Linked DNA regions of Lentimicrobium sp. L6. The protein of the gene in region 1 interacts with the protein of each later gene in a pairwise test. Links are inferred from orthologs where the notes say so. Each region holds a gene or a part of one and is shown on either strand. Other genes may lie near its edges.

Evidence for each region.
Region 2: the proteins of HNS38_RS00165 (region 1) and ftsA interact in binary tests that used the Escherichia coli proteins (3 or more experiments, as listed by UniProt). The link is inferred for Lentimicrobium sp. L6 from one-to-one orthologs.

The regions. Positions count from the first base shown.
Region 1 is NZ_JABKCA010000001.1:23,102-35,319, reverse strand. The notes cover bases 4,601-7,479. They hold HNS38_RS00165 (rod shape-determining protein), read left to right. Parts: upstream 4,601-5,468; coding sequence 5,469-6,491; downstream 6,492-7,479. Other genes in these bases: mreD (rod shape-determining protein MreD), read left to right, coding at 7,390-7,479; mreC (rod shape-determining protein MreC), read left to right, coding at 6,506-7,390; purH (bifunctional phosphoribosylaminoimidazolecarboxamide formyltransferase/IMP cyclohydrolase), read left to right, coding at 4,601-5,453. In the rest of the region: HNS38_RS00190 (YgcG family protein), read right to left, coding at 1-469; HNS38_RS00185 (TPM domain-containing protein), read right to left, coding at 483-920; HNS38_RS00180 (LemA family protein), read right to left, coding at 933-1,523; molecular chaperone HtpG, read right to left, coding at 1,606-3,513; more of purH, read left to right, coding at 3,921-4,600; more of mreD, read left to right, coding at 7,480-7,887; HNS38_RS00150 (TlpA disulfide reductase family protein), read left to right, coding at 7,898-9,022; HNS38_RS00145 (prolyl-tRNA synthetase associated domain-containing protein), read left to right, coding at 9,098-9,595; twin-arginine translocase subunit TatC, read left to right, coding at 9,654-10,514; HNS38_RS00135 (outer membrane beta-barrel protein), read left to right, coding at 10,640-11,413; crossover junction endodeoxyribonuclease RuvC, read right to left, coding at 11,418-11,969; HNS38_RS00125 (lysylphosphatidylglycerol synthase transmembrane domain-containing protein), read left to right, coding at 11,983-12,218. UniProt on the Escherichia coli protein: Forms membrane-associated dynamic filaments that are essential for cell shape determination. Acts by regulating cell wall synthesis and cell elongation, and thus cell shape.
Region 2 is NZ_JABKCA010000022.1:17,455-29,591, forward strand. Bases 27-2,824 are described here. They hold ftsA (cell division protein FtsA), read left to right. Parts: upstream 27-678; coding sequence 679-1,971; downstream 1,972-2,824. Other genes in these bases: HNS38_RS07410 (cell division protein FtsQ/DivIB), read left to right, coding at 27-673; ftsZ (cell division protein FtsZ), read left to right, coding at 2,110-2,824. Outside these bases: more of HNS38_RS07410, read left to right, coding at 1-26; more of ftsZ, read left to right, coding at 2,825-3,648; HNS38_RS07425 (GatB/YqeY domain-containing protein), read left to right, coding at 4,230-4,685; HNS38_RS07435 (YgeY family selenium metabolism-linked hydrolase), read left to right, coding at 5,244-6,431; knotted carbamoyltransferase YgeW, read left to right, coding at 6,606-7,793; hydA (dihydropyrimidinase), read right to left, coding at 7,761-9,008; HNS38_RS07450 (amidohydrolase family protein), read right to left, coding at 9,206-10,477; xdh (selenium-dependent xanthine dehydrogenase), read right to left, coding at 10,538-12,137. UniProt on the Escherichia coli protein: Essential cell division protein that assists in the assembly of the Z ring. May serve as the principal membrane anchor for the Z ring.

The DNA.
Region 1 (12,218 bases):
TGCTTGTTGCCGCATCAATTCCATCGTACATCCTTCCTTCCTTGAAGAAAGGAAGCATTTCGTATTCAATGATATTCTTAGCCGTAGCATCAGGAATAAACTCTTCTAAACCATAACCAACTGCAATATTTGCTTGGCCACGAGACTTTACAGTTTTCGCTTTTATTAATAACAGGACACCATTATCTTTTCCTTTTTGTCCAATTTCCCATTTATGTGCAGTTTCTGTTCCAAATTGAGCCACATCCATTCCTGCTATATCTGATACCGTAACCACTGCAATTTGAGTTGAAGTGGTATCATTATAATTTACCAATTTTCTCTCCAAATTATTAATCTCTGCGGATGTCAAAATATGGGCAAAATCGTTTACCAATCTTGGAGGAGACGGTCTTTCAGGTATTTGAGCTGACAGAGCAAATAGAAATCCAAAAAACAGATTGATAATTAGAGTTATGTGTTTCTTCATGATTTTTGTTTTTTTAAGCATAGGAAATATCATCTGGCAATTCATTCACATCATCATCCATATATTCAAAGTGGACCTTTAATTGATCTCCTGCCTTCACAATCCCATCTGATATACCCTTAGCAAATTCACCTTTTTTAAAATTTTGCAAAAGCATAACCTTAATTTCGTCCCAAAAATCATCTGCAACTTTAGCATTAATTCCTGCATCTCCAATAATGGCAAACTTTTTATCCTTCACGGCTAAATAAAACAGTACTCCATTTCGAAGTTTGGTTTTCTGCATTTTTAAAAGATCGAAAACCTGACTAGCTCGATCTAGAACATCAGTTTTGCAACGATCCTCCACATGAACTCTAATTTCACCAGAAGTATTACTCTCCGCATGACGAATAGCATTGAGAATCATCATCTCATCTGCTGTACTAAAAAATCCTTTTGCTTTTGGCATATTTATTTAACTCTAAAATTCAACTTTTGGTGCCTCATCTGATCCTTGTTTTGCCTCAAAGTATGCTTTGTTTTCAAATCCAAACATATTAGCGAACAAATTATTCGGGAACATTTTAACTGACAAGTTATAGTCACGAGCTGTTTCATTGAATCGTTTTCGCTCAACTGTAATTCTGTTTTCCGTTCCTTCTAACTGAGCTTGTAATTGCAAGAAGTTCTGATTAGCTTTTAAGTCGGGATACTTTTCGACAACCACCATTAAACGACTTAATGCAGAACTCAATCCATCTTGTGCTGCTTGGAATTTTTGTAAAGCAGCTGGATTCATATTATTGGCATTAATTGTAGTAGAGGTAGCTTTAGCTCTTGCTTGTACTACACCTTCTAAGGTCTCTTTTTCATGACCAGCATAACCTTTTACAGTAGCTACCAAATTCGGAATTAAATCGGCTCTTCTTTGATATACATTTTCCACTTGTGCCCATTGTGCGTCAACAGTTTCGTTAGCCACAACCATGCTATTATATTTTCCTTTTCCGTAATTGAAACCAATTAAAACAAACAGCACAATAACGATAATAACTATCCAAGATTTCTTCATTTTATCATCTCTTTAATTTACAATATTTCAATTTCAAAGATACAAAAAAGGCTTGTCGAAGTGACAAGCCTTTTTGTTAATGTTATTTAATCAGGCTAAAACTTCGTTTGATAAAATCAGCGAGCTCTTTACCTTTCAGTAGACTTTGAGAAAGCAAAGCTAAATCGTACATTTGCTTCACCTTGGCTTGCTGAACCTCCTCTTCTTTTTCCTCTAATACTTCCGTTACTAAAGGATGGTTTGAGTTCACCACAAGGTTATATGTTTCAGGGAATCCACCCAACCCCATCATTCCTCCGCCACCAAGTTTTTCCATATCCTTCATACGACGCATAAACTCAGACTGAGTAATAATGATTGGAGATTCTGTTTCGCTTAAAGATTCGAAAACAACAGTAAATTTAGCTTTATCGATATTCTTCTCGATAACAGGCTTTAATACTTCCTGCTGTTTCTCGTCTAATTTAGATGGCAACTTTTCGTCTTTATCAATTAATTTTTCAATGGTATCAGCATCTACTCTTTTAAATTGAACATCAGTTAATTTTTGCTCTAATGTATTAATGAAGTGATTGTCTAAAACACCATCCATTTCCAAAACATCATAACCACGATCTTTAGCGGCCTGAATATAACTATACTGCTCATCTTTGTCAGTAGAATACAGATAAACTACTTTATTATCCTTATCCTTTTGAGTCTCTTTAACTTGAGTATTATATTCTTCGAAAGTATAATGTTTACCATCAGTATTTTTCAATAAAGCAAACTTCATGGCTTTCTCGCTAAATTTCTCGTCAGAAATCATACCATACTCAATGAATACTTTGATATCGTCCCATTTAGCCTCTAGCTCTTCTCGATTATTCTTAAAAATCTCCTCTAACTTATCAGCTACTTTCTTAGTGATGTGATTAGAAATTTTCTTCACATTTCTATCACTTTGCAAATAAGAACGAGATACATTCAATGGAATATCTGGAGAATCAATTACACCATGTAATAAAGTTAAGAACTCAGGCACTATTCCTTCAACAGAATCAGTAACGAAAACCTGATTACTGTATAATTGAATCTTGTCTTTCTGAACCTCTAGATTCTTTTTTAATTTAGGGAAGTATAAAACTCCTGTTAGATTAAATGGATAGTCCACATTTAAATGAATATGGAAAAGAGGTTCTTCAAAATTCATTGGATAAAGCTCATGATAGAAGTTTTTGTATTCTTCATCTTTTAATTCTGCAGGAGCTTTCTTCCAAATTGGGTCACTATTATTGATGATACGATCAGTTTCTACTTCTTTATAGACATCGTTACCATCTTTATCTTTTTCACCTTCTACCTTCTCTTGTTTTTTTTCTTTACCAAACTGAATGGGCACAGGTAAAAATTTGCTGTATTTATTAAGCAATTCTAAAATCTTGCTTTCTTCAAGAAACTCTTTTTCTTCATCAGAAATATGTAGAACAATATCAGTTCCTCTTTCTGTTTTATCAGTTTCCTCTATCGTATAATTAGGACTTCCGTCGCATTCCCAACGAACAGCTTTTGTTGAGCCTCCTTTTTTATAGGTCTTAGAAAAGATTTCTACTTTATCAGAAACCATAAAAGAAGAATAGAAACCTAAGCCAAAATGACCGATAATAGCATTTTGTTCTGCTTCACTCTTATTTTTAAACTTGTTCACAAACTCTTCAGCACCTGAAAAAGCAATTTGATTGATGTATTTATCAATTTCCTCAGCTGTCATACCAATACCTCTATCTCTAATAGTAAGGGTTTTGGCTTCTTTATCAGCTATAACCTGAATAGTTAGATCTCCAAGCTCATCTTTCACTTTGCCCATTGAAGCTAGTGTTTTCAATTTCTGAGTAGCATCCACAGCGTTGGAAACCAATTCTCTTAGGAATATTTCGTGATCTGAGTATAAGAACTTCTTAATGATTGGAAAGATGTTTTCCGTTTGTACATTAATTTTTCCCTCTTGCATGATATTATATGTTTTAGTTTATTTCTTTTGTAGGGCTATTTTACAAAAAAGATACCATTGTTTTTTCTCTGTCATTTTGGCAAGAAATTAATTAAATTGGACAATGAGGGGATGGCTGGTTTGTCGATTGAATAAATGAAGGGAGACAGGACTTAATGGGAAAAGAAAATTGGACTTAGGTTTCAGACCTTTTGTTAATTCTTAACATTCTCAATAGTTCTTGTTTTTTTGCAATTGAAAACACGCCATATAAAACGCCTCCCCACCCCTTAAATTCTTAATTATAAAGACTAAAAATCCCTCTTAACAAATTGTTAGTAACACAAGTTAAAAAGCTGACCTTTTTTCATTGCCAAGTGGATGTTTTTTAAGACCTTTGCCGACGACAGCCAGAGGCACCGTAGAACATTAAATTTAAGGAATTGAAAACTATAAAAACCGCACTCATATCTGTATTTCACAAAGACGGATTACAGGAAATCTTAGAAGAACTAGACCGATTAAATGTAGAGATTATTTCTACTGGCGGGACTTACGATCACATTATAAAACAAGGCTTTAAAGCAAAAACTGTTGAATCAATTACCGACTACCCAGGTATTTTTGGCGGTAGAGTGAAGACTTTACATCCCGATATTTTTGGTGGTATTTTACATCGTCGTCATTTAGCCGAAGATTTAGCAGAATTGGAGAAGTATAATATTCCAGCCATCGATTTAGTAATAGTCGATCTTTATCCTTTTGAAAAAACAGTGGCTACAGCTGACGAAGAAAGTCAAATTATTGAGAAAATCGATATTGGCGGAATTAGTTTAATTCGTGCTGCTGCTAAGAATTTCAAAGATGTTATTATTATTCCTTCTCAGGATCAATATGGTGAGCTTCTTAAAATGCTTCAGAAACAAAATGGAGCTTCTAGCATAGAGAATCGTAAGTATTTCGCAGCTCAAGCCTTTAATGTTTCTTCTCATTACGATACCGCCATTTTTAATTATTTTAATGGTACTGAAGAAATTCCTTCTTTTAAAATATCACAAAAAAACGGTGCTGTTTTACGTTATGGTGAGAATCCTCATCAAGAAGGCATGTTTTATGGTGATTTAGAAAAAGTATTTTCTCAACTCCATGGTAAAGCCATCTCTTACAACAACTTAGTAGACTTAGATGCAGCAATTAAATTAATATCAGAATTTGACGAACCAACTTTTGCCATTCTAAAACATACCAATGCCTGTGGATTGGCTTCCGACAAAAGCTTATCTGAAGCCTGGAATAAAGCATTAGCTGGCGACCCTATTTCGGCCTTTGGTGGTGTGCTGGCTTGTAATAAAGAAGTGGATGAAGAAACGGCTAAAGCTGTCAATAAACTATTTTTCGAAATAATAATTGCCCCTTCTTATGAAAAAAATGCATTAGAAGTGCTGAAAAGCAAAAAAAATAGAATAATTTTACAAGCTGATTCTTATGATTTTCCAACAAAAATCTATAAATCAATTTTAAATGGTACTTTAGTACAAGGTTCCGATGATGTTAGTGAGACAAAAGAGGATACGAAAGTAATCACAGAACAGGCTCCAAGCATCAGAGAACTTGAGGATTTGGTATTTGCTAACTTAATAGTGAAACATACCAAATCAAATGCTATTGTATTGGTGAAGAACAAACAGTTGATTGGTAGTGGAACAGGTCAAACAAGTAGAGTTGATGCCTTAAAACAAGCGATTATAAAAGCTGAAGCCTTCAATTTAGATTTAGAAGGATCTGTATTGGCTTCAGATGCTTTTTTCCCGTTTGCTGACTCAGTAGAGATAGCAAATCAATCAGGTGTTAAAGCGGTGATTCAACCTGGTGGATCAGTGCGAGATCAGGATAGCATTGATTATTGTAATCAAAACAATATGAGTATGCTATTTACAGGAAATAGACATTTTAAACATTAATAAACTCAAGATATAATGGGTATATTCTCATTCTTAACACAAGAGTTGGCTATCGACTTAGGAACTGCCAATACCATTATCATATATAATGACAAGGTAGTAGTTGACGAGCCCTCCATAGTTGCCATTGAAAGAAATACAGGTCGAATTATTGCAGTGGGTAAAAAAGCCCAAATGATGCATGGTAAGACTCATGAAAATATAAAAACGATACGTCCGCTCCGAGATGGTGTAATTGCTGATTTTGAATCAGCAGAATATATGATCGAAGAAATGATCAAAATGACAAAAGCTCCATCTAGATGGTTCAAGCCTTCTTTAAAAATGGTGATTTGCATTCCTTCTGGAATTACACCAGTAGAAGAACGCGCTGTAAAAGACAGCGCTGAACAAGCAGGAGCCAAAGAAGTGAAATTGATTCATGAGCCTATGGCTGCTGCTATTGGAATAGGAATTGATGTGATGGAACCTACCGGAAACATGATTATTGATATCGGGGGGGGAACGAGTGAAATTGCCGTTATTGCACTTGGTGGAATTGTAAACAACAAGTCTATTCGAGTAGCTGGTGATGATTTCAATATGGACATCATCGACTATATGCGTAAGCAACATAATATCACTATTGGAGAACGTACTGCAGAGCAAATTAAAATCCATGTAGGAGCTGCTTCTACAGAGATTGAAAACCCACCTGAAGATTATGCCGTTCATGGTAGAGATATGCTAACGGGAATTCCTAAGGAGATTTATGTGAATTATTCTGAAATAGCTCATGCTTTAGATAAGTCCATTTCTAAAATTGAATCTGCTATTCTTCATGCTTTAGAGATGACACCTCCTGAATTATCTGCAGATATTTTCAGTACAGGTATATTCTTAGCTGGTGGAGGATCTATGTTAAGAGGATTAGATGTTAGAATTCACCAAAAAACAAAGCTTCCTATTCATGTAGCTGAAGATCCATTAAGGGCTGTGGCTCGTGGAACTGGAATTGCTTTGAAAAACTTTAATAAGTTCACATTCTTGATTAAATAAGAGAGGATGGCCTAATGCAGAATCTTCTTAATTTCCTCTGGAAAAACTACGCTTTCTTTTTGTTCTTAATACTTGAGTTTATTGCCTTAAGTATGGTTGTTTCTAATGGACATCAATCTGCTGTATTTTCCTATACCAGCAACCAAATGGGTGGGGAAGCTTTTAGTAGTTGGCAAAGTATAGTTCACTATTTCGATCTTGGTGAAGCTAATGAGCAATTGGTTGAAGAAAATAAAAGACTTAGGAGTCAATTGGACCAATCTTTCCTAGATAGGGACTTCATTGCTTTTGATACTATTTCGGTAAATGACAGTTTGATAAAGTGGGACAGTACTCAAAATAAATTCCTTCCTCAGGATACCAATATTTTAGCTTTCGAATATATTGGCGCTAAAACTATTAGCAATTCTATTCATAAGCAAAAAAATTATTTAATGCTTAATAAAGGGCTTGCACAAGGGGTGAGAGAAAACATGGGAGTCATAGGCCCTAATGGTGTAGTTGGAATTGTTTATAGTGCATCAGAAGATTTCAGCACCGTAGTTTCTTTATTAAATATCAAAACTAGAATTAGTTCTAAGCTAAAAACCAATAATGAATTAGGAATTTTACAATGGGATGGTCAAAATCCAAACCTTGCACAATTCAATAGTATTGAAACCTATATTCCAATAAAAGTTGGAGATAGTATTATTACAAGTGGTTATTCACATATATTTCCCGAAGGGATCATGCTTGGAGTTATTCAAGATTATCATCGAAACACATCCGATAATACCTATTATATAAGCGTGAAACTATCTACTAAGTTTAGCAGCCTAAAACATGTTACTATTATCCGAAACAGGTTCTATGAAGAGCAAATTTTATTAGAAAAAACATTGGAGGATGAAAGATAATGTTTAAAAGCATATTCATATTTTTTGCCCTGGTAATATCTCAGGTATTGGTTTTTAATCATATTCAATTTTCTGGTTATATCAACCCTGCTTTCTACGTCCTTTTTATCATTCTACTACCGGCGAATACTCCAGCATGGCTCCGATTAATTTCTGGTTTCCTATTGGGATTCAGTATTGATATTTTTTCACAAAGCCCAGGGCTAAATGCTGCTTCAACAGTATTAATAGCCTTTTTACAGCCCTATATATTATACGCTTTCAAAACTACTGATGTAGATGAAGGAAAACGTAATAGCTTAAGTCATATAGGCTTTCGCTGGTTCATCAGCTACTCAATCGTTCTTATTCTCATTCACCATGTTTTCTACTTTATTTTAGAAGTTTTTCGATTTAGCCATTTTTTAGATACTTTTTATCGCATTATTCTCAGTAGTTTTGCTACTTTTATTGCCATATTTTTATCACAACTAGTTATTTATAAAAAACAACAATAATTTCAATCTTATGAAAAACATTAAATATTTAATGCTTTTTGCTATTGCTTTAGGAATTTTCTCGGCTTGTGAGAACGAAGCTAAGCAGAAACAAGAATCTTATGAAATAGCTGGCGAATTCAGAGGAGTCACAGAAGGAAATGCCTTTATCAAAGTTAGAGGAGAAAATGGTTGGGAAACCATTGATTCAGCTATTATTGTTGAAGAGAAATTCAACATGAGTGGAAGTACTGAAGATGTCAAATTTGTATATCTAGTATCCGATGCTTATAGAGGTGGAATCCCCCTGTTTCTCGAAAACACAGCATATAGCATCAACCTTCATAAAGACAGTATTGATAAGGTTGAAATTAAAGGTAGTGAAATTCAAGCTGCATTTGCTGAAGCCAAAACCAATATGGACAAGTATGACGAGCTATGGCAAGATTACTATTATAACGAATATCGTGCTATGACTGATGAAGAAAAAGCTAAAAACGAAGATCATCTCAACGACTTATATGATGGTGCTCAACTTTTAAAAAAAGAATACATCAAGTCTTTCATCACTAAGAATGCTGATAATATTGCAGCAGCACAGATATTAATGGATAGTGAAGATGCCTTAGGAACAGATGATATGCTAACTTTATACGAAGGACTTACACCTTTAGTAAAATCATCAAATCCTGGCATATTTTTAACAGAAAGAATAGAAATCGTTAAAAAGACTGCAATAGGCCAACCATTGATTGATTTCACCATGAATGATACAAAAGGAAACCCATTAAAACTTTCTGAAATCACTAAAGGGAAATATGTATTGGTTGATTTTTGGGCTGCTTGGTGTGGCCCTTGCCGTAAAGAAAACCCTAATGTTGTTGAAAATTACAATAAATATAACGCTGATGGCTTTGATGTCTTAGGTGTTTCCTTTGATGATGATAAAGATAAATGGCTAAAAGCTATTGAAGACGATGGTTTAACTTGGACACAGGTTTCGGATTTAAAAGGCTGGAAAAATTCCGCTGGTAAATTATATGGCATTCGATCTATCCCACAAAATATACTATTAAGCCCTGAAGGAATTATTTTAGAGAAAAACCTAAGAGACAAAGCTCTTGGAGAAAAATTAGCCGAGATATTCGGTAAATAATATTGTACTACAAAAAAGCTGTCTTTTTTATGAAACACTATTCATAAAAAGACGGCTTTTTATATTTTTTAGAGGATGGAATTGAACGATAGAAATAAAGTTTTTGAGGTTTTAAAGGAGTTAAATATAGAATGTGAGTTACACGAGCACCCTCCCACTCCAACCATTGAAGAGGCCGTTAAGTATTGGGGCCAAATGAAATCTACCCATTGTAAAAATTTATTTTTCAGAAATCACAAAGGCAATAAGCATTATTTAGTCATCTTTGAGCACCAACAGCAACTCATGATTCGTGATTTGGAACAAAAATTAAAACAAGGGAAACTCTCCTTTGCCTCAGAAAAAAGAATGAGTAAATACCTAGGTGTTAAACCTGGTTCGGTTAGTCTTTTTGGGTTGATTAATGATAATGATAATCATGTTTATGTATTCTTTGATAAAAACTTATTGAATAGTGAATTTTTAAGTTTTCATCCTAATAACAATACTGCTTCATTAAAGATTTCCCAATCCGATTTTCAAAAATTCCTCATTTGGTCAGGAAATGAACATGAATTTCTCGACTTATACTAATCATAAATTGAACTGATTTATAATCTTAATTTGAATATATTTGCTCAAATTTTAATGAATGGCCGAAACAATCTCCACAAAGAAGAATAAAGGTAGAAAAGCAGCTTCACCGAAGACTGAAGAGCCCAATGAGAAAGAAATGACTTTTTGGGATCATCTCACAGAATTAAGGGGGCATTTGGTGCGTTCTCTAGTAGCTATCATATTACTAGCTATTGTTGCTTTCATCTATAAGAGTTTTGTTTTTAATACTATTATTCTAGCACCTAAGGAAGCTGATTTCATTACCAATCAACTATTATGCAAATTGGGGATGCTTATCAATATCGACTATTTCTGTGTTTCCGATTTCAGCCTTAAAATCATCAACATAAATATGGCTGGACAGTTTATGACCCATATGTATATTTCTTTTATGGCTGGTGTAGTGATGGCCGCTCCTTATATCATTTATGAATTCTGGAAATTTGTGGAACCTGCATTACATGAGCACGAAAGAAAAAATTCAGGTGGAACCGTATTAGTTTGTAGCCTCCTATTTATTACGGGAGTAGTATTCTCCTACTTTTTAATCGTCCCGCTGGCTTTGAATTTCTTTGGTTCCTATCATGTTAGCGAAGAAGTTTCAAATACCATTTCCTTAACTAGCTATATCAGCACTGTAGTTACTGTTACCATCTCTGTCGGAGTCGTTTTTGAACTACCTGTTGTTATTTTCTTCCTAACAAAAGCAGGTTTAGTTAGCATTGAGTTTCTAAAGAAGAACAGAAAATACATGTTAGTAATCGTTCTTATTCTTTCTGCTTTAATCACCCCTCCTGATGTTTTTAGCCAAGTACTAGTAACTTTACCACTGATGGTGCTTTATGAGTTTAGCATATTTATGGCTAAAAGAGCACAAAAAAAAAGAAGTCGATAGCAAACTAAGCGAGGGTTAAAAATTTAATATTTCCCTTTAAGCACATTGTGGTATTGAAAAAAGATCATATATTTGTTCTATAGGATTATTTTTTTCTTTAATACGCATCTAAAAAAAACCTAACAGTGAAATCAAAAATCTCACAAAAAGCTTTATTAATCATCACATTTCTACTTATGATAAGTGGAAGTAGCATGGCTCAAAGAAGCTTTGATACTCACAAAGGTGGTATGATTTGGAAACACTGGTATGTCCAAGCCAATATTGGGCTCAACCTTTTTTATGGAGATGTAAGTTCTCACGATCAAGATCTATTTAAGAAAATCGGAGAAGAAAGTTCATTTGCTTATTCTTTAACAGCCGGGAAATGGATTACAGATTGGGGGGGAGCCGAATTCACATTTTCTAGTGGGAAACTTATAGGTTCTACACCCGGACTACAATTCGAAAATAATTATAACCAGTATATAATTCAAGGAATCTTTAATTTTACTCAACTGTTATACCCTGCCAACGAACAAACTCCCTTTTACATTTATGGGAAAATAGGATATGGGCAAATAGATTTTAATTCTGTGCTTCGCAATAGCTCTACTTTAGACACTATAAAAATGCAAGGTAAAGAAACTACTCATGGTAAAAGAGTGAGTGAATGGGTTTTACCTCTTTGCCTTGGCGGAGCATTCAACCTTGATGAGAACCTCACCATTGTTATTGATGGAACTCTTTTTCTTGTTAATTCAGACAAACTAGATGCTAGATTCGGTAAAAATGGTAACGATGATAATGATTTCTATGTGAACTTCTCTGTAGGCTTAAGGTATACTTTCAATGCAAAAGAAACTCAGGGTAGCTTCAATAGATCTAAATCTAGACGTTCAAATAGATGGTCTAGGTAAAAGATTATTTTATCCTTTCTGGGTTTTTCTTTACAAAACTACCCCAACCAGTATACGATTCTTTTTCAAACCCATAAGATTTTTGGAAATAATGACAAACCGCAGCTGCTAATCCATCTGTAGCATCTAAATACTCTGGCTCTTCTGTCATTTTTAATAGATGTTTTAACATTCCGGCAACTTGTTCTTTAGAAGCTGTTCCTTTCCCTGTTATGGACTGTTTTATTTTTCGAGGTGCATACTCAAAAATGGGAAGGTTTCTATAAAGCCCAGAAGCCATAGCTACTCCCTGTGCCCTTCCTAACTTTAGCATACTCTGGGGGTTTTTCCCCATAAAGGGTGCCTCTATAGCTATCTCATCTGGCTTATACTGATCAATTAGAGCCAATGTGCGCTCAAATATTTTCTTAAGCTTCATTGGGTGGTTATCATAACCAGCTAATTTCAATACCCCCATGGTAACCAGCTTTATTTTATTATCTTGCTGGTGTATTACACCATAACCCATTATATTTGTACCCGGGTCAATGCCCAAAATAATTCGATCCTGCTTCAAAATTTATGTTTAAGTGAAGATTTCTACAAAAATACGAAAAAGCTTTAATCTCTTTTTTAAGATATTGCTTGTTAGTTTAGTTTATATTTTCTTGTTCTTTGAGCTAAGTAAACATCAAGAACAATTTAGTATCAATGGAGTACTCAATGCATCTAAGAAAGATTCTCTTTTACTGCTATTAGCTTTTGGTTTGATGCCACTTAACTGGCTCATTGAAAGCATCAAGTGGAGATTTCTCATGCGAAAGAT
Region 2 (12,137 bases), on another replicon or contig:
TCAAGTAAAAATGCTAAAAACCGATTATCCGAGCTTAATTTCACAAGAGAGCATACAAACTCATATTTTGGAAACCATGCCTACCATGCTGGGACAATCGGTGAGAAATATTAATCTTTCTAAAATAGAGAATGAAATTTGCCAGAATGCACAATTAATTGATGTTAGAACCTTTGTTGGAATTGATGGATTAATACATATTAAAGTAAAACCAAGGAAAGCCTCTTTAAGAATTTTTGATATTAAAGGTAAAAACCTATACCTCGCCGATGGTTTAGTATTAATGGATAATAGCTTGGACTATACTCAGAGAATTATGGTAGCCAGTGGAGACATTCCGCATCTGAACAAGGAAGAAAAGTTACAAGTCCTCAAAGGAGAAAGAGAATTACCCCAAATATATAAATCACTTTACGAACTTGCTGAAGCCATTCATAAAGATGCCTTTTTAGAAGCTTTAATAGATCAGATTTACGTGAATAAAAATGGACAAGTGGAACTGACTCCAAAATTAGGAGTTAAAAACATTGAGTTTGGGGACATCAATGATATAGATAAAAAGCTAAAAAATCTGAAGGCTTTTTATGTTAATGGAAAAGACAGAATTGATTGGCAAAAGTATAAGTCCATCAATATTAAATATGATAATCAAATAGTGTGTAGTAAAAAATAATAGTCATGGAATCAAAAGATGTAATCATTGTAGGATTAGACATTGGTACCACCAAAATTGCGGCCATAGTCGGGAGAAGAAACGAGCATGGAAAGATTGAAATTCTAAGCTCAGGAAAATCCGAATCAATTGGCGTAAAAAGAGGAGTGGTTTCCAATATTGAAAACACCGTTCAAAGCATTCAAAAAGCAGTGGTAGAAGCCGAAGCAAAATCGAATGTACAAATTGAATATGTAAATGTAGGTATAGCAGGACAGCATATCAAGAGTCTTCAGCACCGTGGAAATATCATCAGAAAGAATATTGACGATGAAATTAGCCAAGAAGATGTAGATCAACTAATGGATAATATGCGTAATCTGAACATGAGTCCAGGTGAAGAAATTATCGATGTCATTCCTCAGGAATATATTATCGATAACGAAGCAGGCATTAAAGAACCTGTGGGCATGTTGGGAAACTCATTAGAAGCCAATTTCCATATCATCATTGGACAAACCACCGCTGCTAAGAACATATACAAATGTGTAAAGAAAAGCAATTTAGACATTGTAGATCTAATATTAGAGCCTATCGCCAGTGCCAGAGCAGTATTGAGTGATGAGGAAACAGAAGCCGGAGTTGCCTTAGTAGATATTGGAGGTGGAACGACCGACATTGCCATTTTCCACGATGGAATCATTCGTCATACAGCCGTTATCCCTTTTGGAGGCGATGTAATTACGGAGGATGTTAAAGAAGGATGTTCTATCATTAAGAAACATGCTGAGGAATTAAAAGTAAAATTTGGTTCTGCTTTGTCGGACGAGAACAAAGAGAATGAAATCGTAGCCATCCCAGGCCTCAGAGGAAGACCTCCTAAAGAGATTACCTTAAAAAACCTAGCCAATATTATTCAGGCTCGTGTGGAAGAAATCATAGAACATGTGTATTGGGAAATCAAAAACTCAGGATACGAGAATAAGCTGATCGCTGGTATCGTATTAACCGGTGGAGGATCCCAACTCAAACATCTGGTCCAACTCACCGAGTTTATAACCGGCATGGACACCAGAATTGGTTATCCAAACGAGCATTTGGCCGATGGTTCTCCAGAGGAATTATCAAGTCCAACCTATGCTACTGGTATTGGATTAGTTATTGAAGGATTTCAACGCTACGATGTAGAAAGTAGAAAAGAAAATTTCAAGATGAAAAACGATAAAGGAAAAGAAGAAGTTCCTGTGTCTTCCCCAAAAAGAAGATTTTTAGACAAAATCACCGACTTCTTCGATCAGGATAATAACGAAATCGTGTAAATCTTTTTAGACTATCGAAATACTACACACGCATTGATAGTCGAGGATTATCAACATAGATTTTGTTAATAAAAGTTATTAATTTCCACTAATGAAGGAATTAGCGTTTATACATTAGTAAAATAAAATGAGAGGATTATGTTAGCATTTGATTCACCAAAAGATCAGTCATCCATAATAAAAGTATTAGGGGTAGGCGGAGGCGGCGGAAACGCTGTAAACCATATGTTTAGTCAAGGAATTCAAGGTGTAGATTTCATCTTGTGCAATACCGATGCACAAGCTTTGGAATGCAGCCCAATTCCAACAAAAATACAGCTGGGTACCAGCTTAACAGAAGGTCGAGGCGCCGGCTCAAAACCAGAAGTTGGTCGCAATGCTGCCATCGAAGATATCGAAAAGATTAAAGAGGTACTGGAGGTTAACACCAAAATGTTGTTTATAACAGCTGGAATGGGTGGTGGCACGGGTACTGGAGCAGCTCCCGTTATTGCACAGGCCGCCGCAGAATTAGACATACTCACCGTGGGTATTGTTACTATTCCTTTTGGTTTCGAAGGCAGAAAGCGTAAGCAACTGGCAGAAGCAGGTATCACTGAAATGAAAAAATACGTGGATACCATTCTTATTATCAGCAACGATAAATTAAGAGAGCTCCATGGCAATTTAAAACTATCTGAAGCATTCAGCCGTGCTGACAACATTCTTGCAACTGCCGCAAAAGGTATTGCAGAAATTATCACTGTCACTGGATACATCAACGTGGATTTTGAAGATGTGAAAACAGTAATGAAAGACAGCGGTGTTGCTATCATGGGTGCTGGAGTAGCCGAAGGCGAGAACAGAGCTATGGAAGCAGCTGAAATGGCATTGAATTCACCATTATTGAATGATAATGATATTCATGGCGCCAACAATATGCTTCTTTACATTGCTACTGGTACAGATAGCGAAATTTCAATGGATGAAGTATCTGAAATCACAGATTATATCATAGATCAAACTGGTGAGCAATGTGAGGTGATTTGGGGTAGTGGTACAGACAAAAATTTAGGTAATTCTATTTCTATCACATTAATTGCAACAGGTTTTGATAGAGAAGGAATGGCGACTAAGGAAGAGTCAACAGCAAAAACTGTTACACCTTTAAACGCAGAAGTTCCGGTAACAAAGCCACAAGAAGTCCAAGCCACAGCAACTTCTCAAACTATTGATGCACCAACATTAATGTTAAAGAAAGAAGAAGAGCCCAAGATCGAACATCAGCTTTTTCAAGACTCTCAACCAAAAATGAGCACTCCTGAAACCAAGCAAAAAGAAGAAAAACAAGAAGAACCAAATATCATCATCAAAACACTAGGCGAAGATGCTCCAGAAGTTTCAGAAGTAAGCAATGAAAATGATATCAAAAATCCTGAGCCATCTAAAATTTCAGAAGAAAGTGAAAGAAAACTATCTGAAAGAGCTAAAAAACTCAGACAGCTATCCTATATCAATAAAAGCGGTAAAAATATTGATGAAATGGAGAACGTTCCTGCTTATAAAAGAAAAAATATACACATCTCACATACTGTTAGTTCACAAGAATCAGAAGTGGCTCGTTACTCCCTCTCAGATAACGAAGGCAACACTGAAATCAAAACTAATAACAGTTTTTTACATGATAATGTAGATTAATATTATAACATATAATCCTACCAACGACCCCTTATCAAAATATGATAAGGGGTTTTGTTTTGGCTTTTCTTTTGATCAAAACGTCTTTAAAAATATCATATTTGCTAAAATCAGACTAAGCCTATTCCTTAGATCATTAATCGCCGGTTGCATTTCTTTTTTATTCCTGAGACCTAGGGACGGCTATTTTGACATCTCTACTCATTTACCTTGGGCGCAGCCCAAGGTTGAAATAATTGACCCTTTCAGGGTCTTATGATTCTGAACAACTTTACAATCATGCTTTCACTAAAAGGCAGCTTTTATTTAATTGTAAAAAAAAGGCTGAAAGTCTTTGTTAAAAATAGCCATGGGCAGCGCCCATGGTTAAGAACAATAGTTATATTTAGGTCGTCCAGAAATTCAATTTAAAAAATTAATAACTCTGCCGACCACCTTCATGATTCAAGAAAGAACAATAATTAGATCATTTTTAAGTATTAAATAGATGTCATTTATTGATTACAAACATCGTTTTACGAAAACACACAAACAACATACCAATAAACGCCTCTTTTATTATCTTTGCAAAAAATAATAATATGAGCTTAGAAATTTTAATCAATAACGATATTAAAGCTGCCATGATCAGCAAGGACAAGAAGAAATTAGGTGCATTAAGAGCTATAAAAGCCGCTCTTCTTCTTGAGAAAACCGGAAAAGACACCAATAGTGGCGAAATCCCTGAAACAGTGGAGCTTAAAATTTTACAAAAGTTGGTTAAGCAAAGAAGAGAATCTGCTGATATTTTTACCAAACAAAACAGACCTGAACTAGCAGAAGATGAAGTTTACGAAGCCGATATCATTCAAGCTTACCTTCCTCAACAAATGGATGAAGCTTCACTCAGAAAAGAGATAGCAGAAATCATTGAAATCACAGGTGCTTCTAGCATGAAAGACATGGGGAAATTGATGGGAATGGCCAGTAAAAAGTTTGCAGGAAAAGCCGATAGCAAAACCATAAGTAGCTTAGTAAAAGAGCTTTTATTGGGCTAATATTTTTTGGCTAAAAAAGCTTAGTCCATTTAATAATTCCATATATTTGCAGCCGCAATTCGAGGTTTATCTTACTATTTGGCTTTTGCATATTTTTCAAGAGTAGAAACCAAGATAAATCCCCCCTAAAATTGCAGCACAGAAATCGGGATGTGGCGCAGTTGGTAGCGCACTTGACTGGGGGTCAAGGGGTCGCAAGTTCAAGTCTTGTCATTCCGACATAAATTCAAAAAGAGTTATAGATTTATTCTATAGCTCTTTTTCTTTTTCACTCTATTTTGATAAAAAACTATTAGGGCGGAATAAGTGAGATTTATTTTGTTTTCCCAGTAACAACAACTTATAAACAAGGCGATTTTTTCTAAACCTATCTATCAAACAATCAGACCTTCATACCCAATAATTTCTTATATTTACAAGGAAGTATCTATTACCAATTACAAAGCAAGCCTGCTTGTATTTTGAATGAATGAAATATTCTATAAGTATTCGTACTTATTCACCATATTCATTTTCAAAATCCATGGTAGATACTAAAAACATTTTAATTCTAGTTATATGCAAAACACAATAGAACAAATAAAATCCTTATCAGAGAAATATCGAGATTATACCGCAGAGAATCTTTCTAAGCTGGTTAAAATAAAGTCTTTAAGCACGCAGGAAAAAGAAGTTCAGCTCGAACTCAAACGACAAATGGAGGAGGCTGGGTTTGATGAAGTGAGGATAGATGGCCTAGGCAATGTGATAGGAAGAATTGGTAATGGAAGCACAATATTAGCTATCGATGGTCACATGGACACAGTGGATAATGGAAATCTGAGTAACTGGGATTTCGATCCTCTCGGCGGGGAGATAAAAGATGGATATGTTCATGGCCGAGGCACCGTTGATCAAGAAGGAGGCCCTGCGGCTTTTGTTACTTCTGGAAGGATTTTAAAAGAACTTGGCTTCGATAAAGATTTGACTATATACTTTGTAGGAAGCGTAATGGAGGAAGATTGCGATGGACTATGCTGGAAATATTTGGTAGAAGAGGAAAAAATAAAACCCGACTTCGCCATCAGCACTGAACCTACCAATCTAAATATTTATCGTGGACATAGAGGAAGAATGGAAATGCATGTGAGTTTCTATGGAGTTTCTTCCCACGGCTCGGCTCCCGAAAGAGGCAAAAACGCCATTTATTTGGCTTCAAAAGTGGCTCTTGAAATTGAAAAGCTCAATGAACGATTGGCCTACGATGAGTTTTTAGGGAAAGGAAGCGTGACCATCTCTGAATTTGTTTCTGAAAGTCCATCACTATGCGCAGTTTCTGATTTTGCCAGATTACATTTAGATCGCCGCCTCACTTGGGGAGAAACTAAAGAATCTGCTGTAAAAGAAATTGAAGACCTTCTAGAAGGATTAAATGCCAAAGTTGAAGTATTAGACTATTCGGAGGAGGCCTATACTGGATTAACCTACGGCATGGAGAAATATTATCCAACCTGGAAAATCCCAGAAGACCATCAAGTGGTTCAAACGGGTGTACAAGCTTATGAGGCACTTTATGCCAAAAAACCAAAAGTCGACAAGTGGACCTTCTCAACCAATGGAGTAGTTATCAATGGCATATACAAAATTCCAATGATAGGTTTTGGTCCTGGAAACGAAGTTCTGGCTCATGCACCAAATGAAAAAGTGGCCATCAACGATTTAGTGATAGCCTCTGCATTTTACGCCGCATTTGCTTATAAGCTTTAAATCTTGAACAAAAACAGATTCCACTCAAAGAAATCGCAAAGAACTTTCGCAAAGAACGCATAAGAAAAAAAAGAGAAATGATTAGTCAGAATTGAATTTTTAAAAATTAAACATCAAACCTCTTAACCTTTATCAACTGATATCTATTCACTGTTAACTATTAACTTTTAAAATATGAACATACAAGACAAAATTAAAACCCTAGCTCAATTAGACACCGATCTATTCGGAAAAGACTTCTTATTAACCTGGGAAAAAAGCGACGATGAATTAAAAGCTATATTAGAAATTGCTGCCATTTTAAAACAAATGCGTGATGAGAATATCTCTCCAAAAGTATTCGACTCTGGTTTAGCCGTTTCCATATTTAGAGACAATTCCACCCGAACTCGTTTTTCTTTTGCCTCCGCTGCTAACCTCCTCGGAATGGCCGTGCAAGATATGGATGAAACCAAATCACAAATCGCCCACGGAGAGACCGTGAGAGAAACCGCGAACATGATCTCATTTCTTACAGATGCCATTGGAATCCGTGATGATATGTACCTTGGGGAAGGCCATAAATACATGCGTGAAGTAGCCGAAGCTTTAGATGAAGGTTATGAAAAGAAAGTACTTCCAAACCGCCCAGGAATTGTAAACTTACAATGTGATATGGATCACCCTACTCAATCCATGGCCGATTTATTACATCTTAAAAATGAGTTTGGTTCCTTAGAGAATTTAAAAGGAAAGAAAATAGTCATGAGCTGGGCTTACTCTCCTAGCTATGGAAAACCCATGTCGGTGCCACAAGGAATTATTGCATTGATGACTCGCTATGGAATGGATGTGGAATTGACCTATCCTGAAGGCTATGATTTAATTCCTGAAATCGTGGATATTGCGAAGGACAATGCGGAGAAAAGTGGTGGTTCTTTTAAAGTAAGTCATGATATGTCCAAAGCCATGAAAGATGCAGATATTGTATATCCTAAAAGTTGGGCACCTTTCCATATTATGCAAGAGCGTACAGAGTTATTGAAAAACAAAGACGTTGAAGGCTTAGAGAAATTGGAGCAGAAAGCTCTAGAAAATAATGCCAAGTTCAAAGACTGGGAGTACTCTGAGGAAATGCGCAAAACCACAAAAGATGGGGATGCTTTATATATGCATTGTCTGCCAGCAGATATTTCTGATGTTTCTTGTAAAGATGGAGAAGTAGAAGCAGAAGTATTTGAGAAATATAGAATCAAAACCTATCACGAAGCGGGTTTTAAACCTTATATTATTGCTGCTATGATGTTTGCCAATAAATTTAAAAATCCTGTCGCTGTATTGCAAGGAATTTTAGATTCTGGTGCCAAGCGGGTTCGCTTTTAGAGTTAGGGTCGTCGACCCGCTTTGCGGGTTGACGACCCTAATATCAGCATCGGAGCCAATAGCTATTTGGCCTTTTTGAGGAAATAGGCCAAAGGTTTTGGCTGCATTGGTGGATGTGATAGCTACGTATTCTTGTAGTGTGATTCTATTTTCTAAGACTCCATGTTTATAGATAAGGTTTAATCTTTGCTCCACTCCTCTTGTGCCATTGGGAATTTTTCTGAAATCGTCTTTTCCCAATGCTTTTTGTTCTTTGGTAAATGGACAGTGATCTGTTCCTATGGTGGAGACCACTCCAGATTTTATGGCTGCCCATAAGGCTTCTTGATCTTCTTTTTTTCTTGGAGGAGGGCTCATGATAAAATTAGCTGCTGTTTCAAAATCTTCTTCATAAATAGAGTCATCATAGAGCAAATATTGTGGACAAGTTTCAGCTATCACTTGCTGACCTTTATCCTGTGCTGCAGCTATATAAACCAGTGATTCTTTGGCCGAAACGTGAACTATGTAAATAGGACAATCGGCTTGTGTTGCTAATTCTATAGCTCTTTTTACGGCTTGTGCTTCCCATTTTGCTGGACGAGAAATGGCATGATACTTCGGACTTCTTTTATTTTCTGCATAAAGTCGATTTCTAGCCTCCTCTATTTTATCTCCCATTTCGCAATGTAGCGTTACCATTCCGCCATGTTTTGCTACTGCTTTCATTACTTTTAATAGCACATCATCGTCTAAGCCAATACTGTCTTTATAGGCCATATAGACTTTGAAACTTTTGTATCCATCTTTAATGCATTGCGCTATTTCTTGCTCCATGGAATCGCGCCATTCTATGGGACTCACATGAAAATAACAATCAATAAGGCTATTTCTTGCTTCCTCTTGACGTTCTTTTATGGCATCTTGAAGGCTTTGTCCTTTTTGGGGTGTTACAAAATCTATGATAGTGGTGGTTCCACCTTTGAATGCTGCTTTGCTTCCTGATTCAAAATCGTCGGCAGAGAAACCTGCTGGTGTTGGAAGATGCATGTGTACGTGAGGGTCTATTCCTCCTGGAAATACATATTTGCCTTCTGCGTCTATGATTTTAGCTTTTTTAGATTGGACCTTTAGTTCTTTTCCTATTTCTAAGATTTTTCCATTCTTGCAGAGGATGTCGGCGGAGTTTGTGGAATCTGCGTTTATGATATTTGCGTTTTTTATTAGTATTTCCATTTTAAATTTGCTTTGACAAAGCCTTTTTTAAATTATTCTTTCATTTTAATTTCATACATCGCAGATGAGGAGATGACTCTTTCCTGAATACTTTGGGCTGCTTTGAAAACCTTTTTTTACTTATCACCCAGCACTTTGTGCTGAGCTATAAATATTGCGCTGCTCTGCAGCTTTGATATTTCACAATGAAAAAAGCACTATAGCTTTTTCCAAAGTCTGTTGGCTTGTTCTTTTGTGAATTTCCAAACTTCTTCTTCATTTATGGTTTGGAGGATTCTATCTTTTATGATTAGTTTTCCATTTGAGATAACATCGGTAACCATGTTTGAGGACCAACCAAATATAAAATGCCCCAAGAAATTATTTTGATTAAAGTCTGTTGGGCTTGGATAATCAAGAATGACCAAGTTGTTTTCTCCATCTCCTTTGAAACCATTGATAGCTAAATAATGATGAACTTTTCTAAAACGCTCATAAGCAGAAACGAAATCGATATTGTCTTTTGCTTGCCCTGAGAAGAAAGCTGTTTGTGCAGAACGAATCATATCACTATGCATTCCATCAGTTCCCAGCATAATTCTATCTCCCAAGTTTTTTCCATTGAAAAGCCCCACATTATTATTCAAATTGCTTTCCATGTTCTGCACTACAAATGCTTTTCCGTCTCTAATCAAGTCCCGTTCCTTATTATCAATATGCAGACAATGACCTAAAATAGATTTTGAGGATTCTAAAACACCAAACTCGTTTAGTCTTTCCACCACTCGTTTGCCATGTTTCTGCAAACACTGCTCTTGGTCATAGAAATCTTCAGCTGTGTGGATATGAATGCCGGAATCTTTCTTCCTCATTAAATCTACAGCTCGTTTCATGGTTTCATCACCTACCGTAAAAGAAGCATGCAAGCCCACCAAAGCCTGATGATGATTCAGATATTCTTCACTTTCTTCTAAGCCCTCCTCAGCAATAGCAATGCCATCTCTGTCGGATATTTCATAACAAAGCAAATGGTCAACTCCTACTTTGTCAAAAGCTTTAGCCATGATTTCCAAGGAACCCTTCACATGATTTGGTGAGGCATGATGATCAATAACAAAAGTAGAACCAGATTTAGCACAGGCAATGGCCGTAGCCAAAGCACTGGCTTCAATCATCTCTTTATCCAATGATTTATCTAAATTCCACCAGATATACTGTAAAATCTCTAAAAAGTTATGCGGTGAATTCTTTGGAGCTGGCATTCCTCGACTTAAGGCAGAATAAGCATGGTGGTGGCCAACAGCGAAGGATTTGGTCACAAATCTCCCTTGACAATCGATAATCTGATCATCTTCAGAGATTGATATTTTATCAAAACCATCGAAAAACGCTAAGCTTTCATCGATTCCTTCATTTACTTTTATATTGGTGTCTGAGAATTCTAATGTTTCCCAGTTGATGTATTTTGTGTTTTTTAGGATTAGTGACATATTCTTAATCTTCAAATCGTTTAAAAGCCACAACTCGGGAGAGTTGTGCTACTTGTATTCTTATTTACTTAGTGGTAGTTTATATCTTCGTACTCCATCAAAGCTATAAAAAGCATTGGCCACAGCGGCAGCGGTTGGAACCAGTCCGATTTCTCCAATTCCCTTGGCTCCGTATGGACCCACAGGGTCTTTTACCTCTACTCCTTTCACTATGATTTCTGGAGTTTCATGAGCTCGTAGCACTCCCAATTGCCGCATTTTATCTGATACCAGAAATCCATCTTTCATGGGCAAATCTTCCGTTAAGGCATATCCCAAACCCATGTGAACTCCGCCTTCTATCTGACCTTCGAATAACATGGGATTCATGATTTTTCCGGCATCATGTGCCGCAACCATTTTTTCAATATTACCCTCCTCATTCAATACACAAAGTTGGGCAGCATATCCATAGGAATAGTGAATGATAGGATTTTCGACATCAGCTCCGGGCTTAGTGGTCCAGTCGCAAACAAAAGCACCTCTATAGGTTTTTCCTACCAATTGGAGGAGGGTATTTGTAGTTAAATCCTTCTTCAAATTTTGAGCCGCATTTATAACTGCCAATCCCACCAAAGCGGTGGCACGAGAAGAGGTAGTCATACCAGTTTTAATCTGAGCTTCGGTATCTACTTTTACTTCTATAATTGAAGGCGAAATCCCAGTTTCTTCACATAAGGTTTGGAGTGCCATATTATGAACACCCTGTCCCATCTCTGTCCAACCATGTTGTAATAAAACTTTATCTTCTGAGATGATTTCAATAATCACTTTAGATTCATCTTGCATTCCATTTCCAACACCTGAGTTTTTAATGGCACATGCTAAGCCCACAAATTTGTTTTCATAAAAATCCTCTTTCAGTGCATCTAGACATTGTCTTAATCCAACACCCTGTAATTGTTGCCCGGTGGAAGTTGTTAAACCATCCATCAATGCATTATCATAACGAAATTTCCATCGGTCAAAATTCCCTTGCTCACAAATATCATCTATACAACTTTCTAAAGCAAAAGCCACCTGATTGGCACCAAAACCACGCATGGCACCACAGGGAATATTATTGGTATAGACGGTCTTGGCTTCAATATCTATTTGCGGAATAAAATAACCACCAGAAGCATGACCAGCTACTCTTTCCATCACCTTCATTCCTACAGAAGCATAGGCTCCAGTATCTCCAACTGCTTTTAACTTTAAGGCGGTGAGCTTTCCTTCTTTATTAGCAGCCACAGAAATATCCATAAAAACAGGATGTCGTTTGGGGTGCAATATGATGGATTCTTCTCTCCTTAAGGTAATCTTTACCGGACGATTCATTAGAAACGAAAACAATGCAGTATGACCTTGGATGCTCAAATCTTCCTTACCACCAAAACCTCCACCATTTGGAACCAGAACCACTCTTACTTGTTCTTCTTGTAATCCTAAAATCATGGCCACTTGTCTACGGTCCTCATAAACACCTTGACTTTGACTAAACAATTCCATCCCTCCTTTTCCATCGGGACGAGCCACGGCAGCTTCTTTTTCTAGAAATGCATGCTCTATTCTTTGGGTTTCATAATTCCCAGAACTTACAAAGGCAGATTCCTCAATGGCTTTGTCAGCATCACCAATG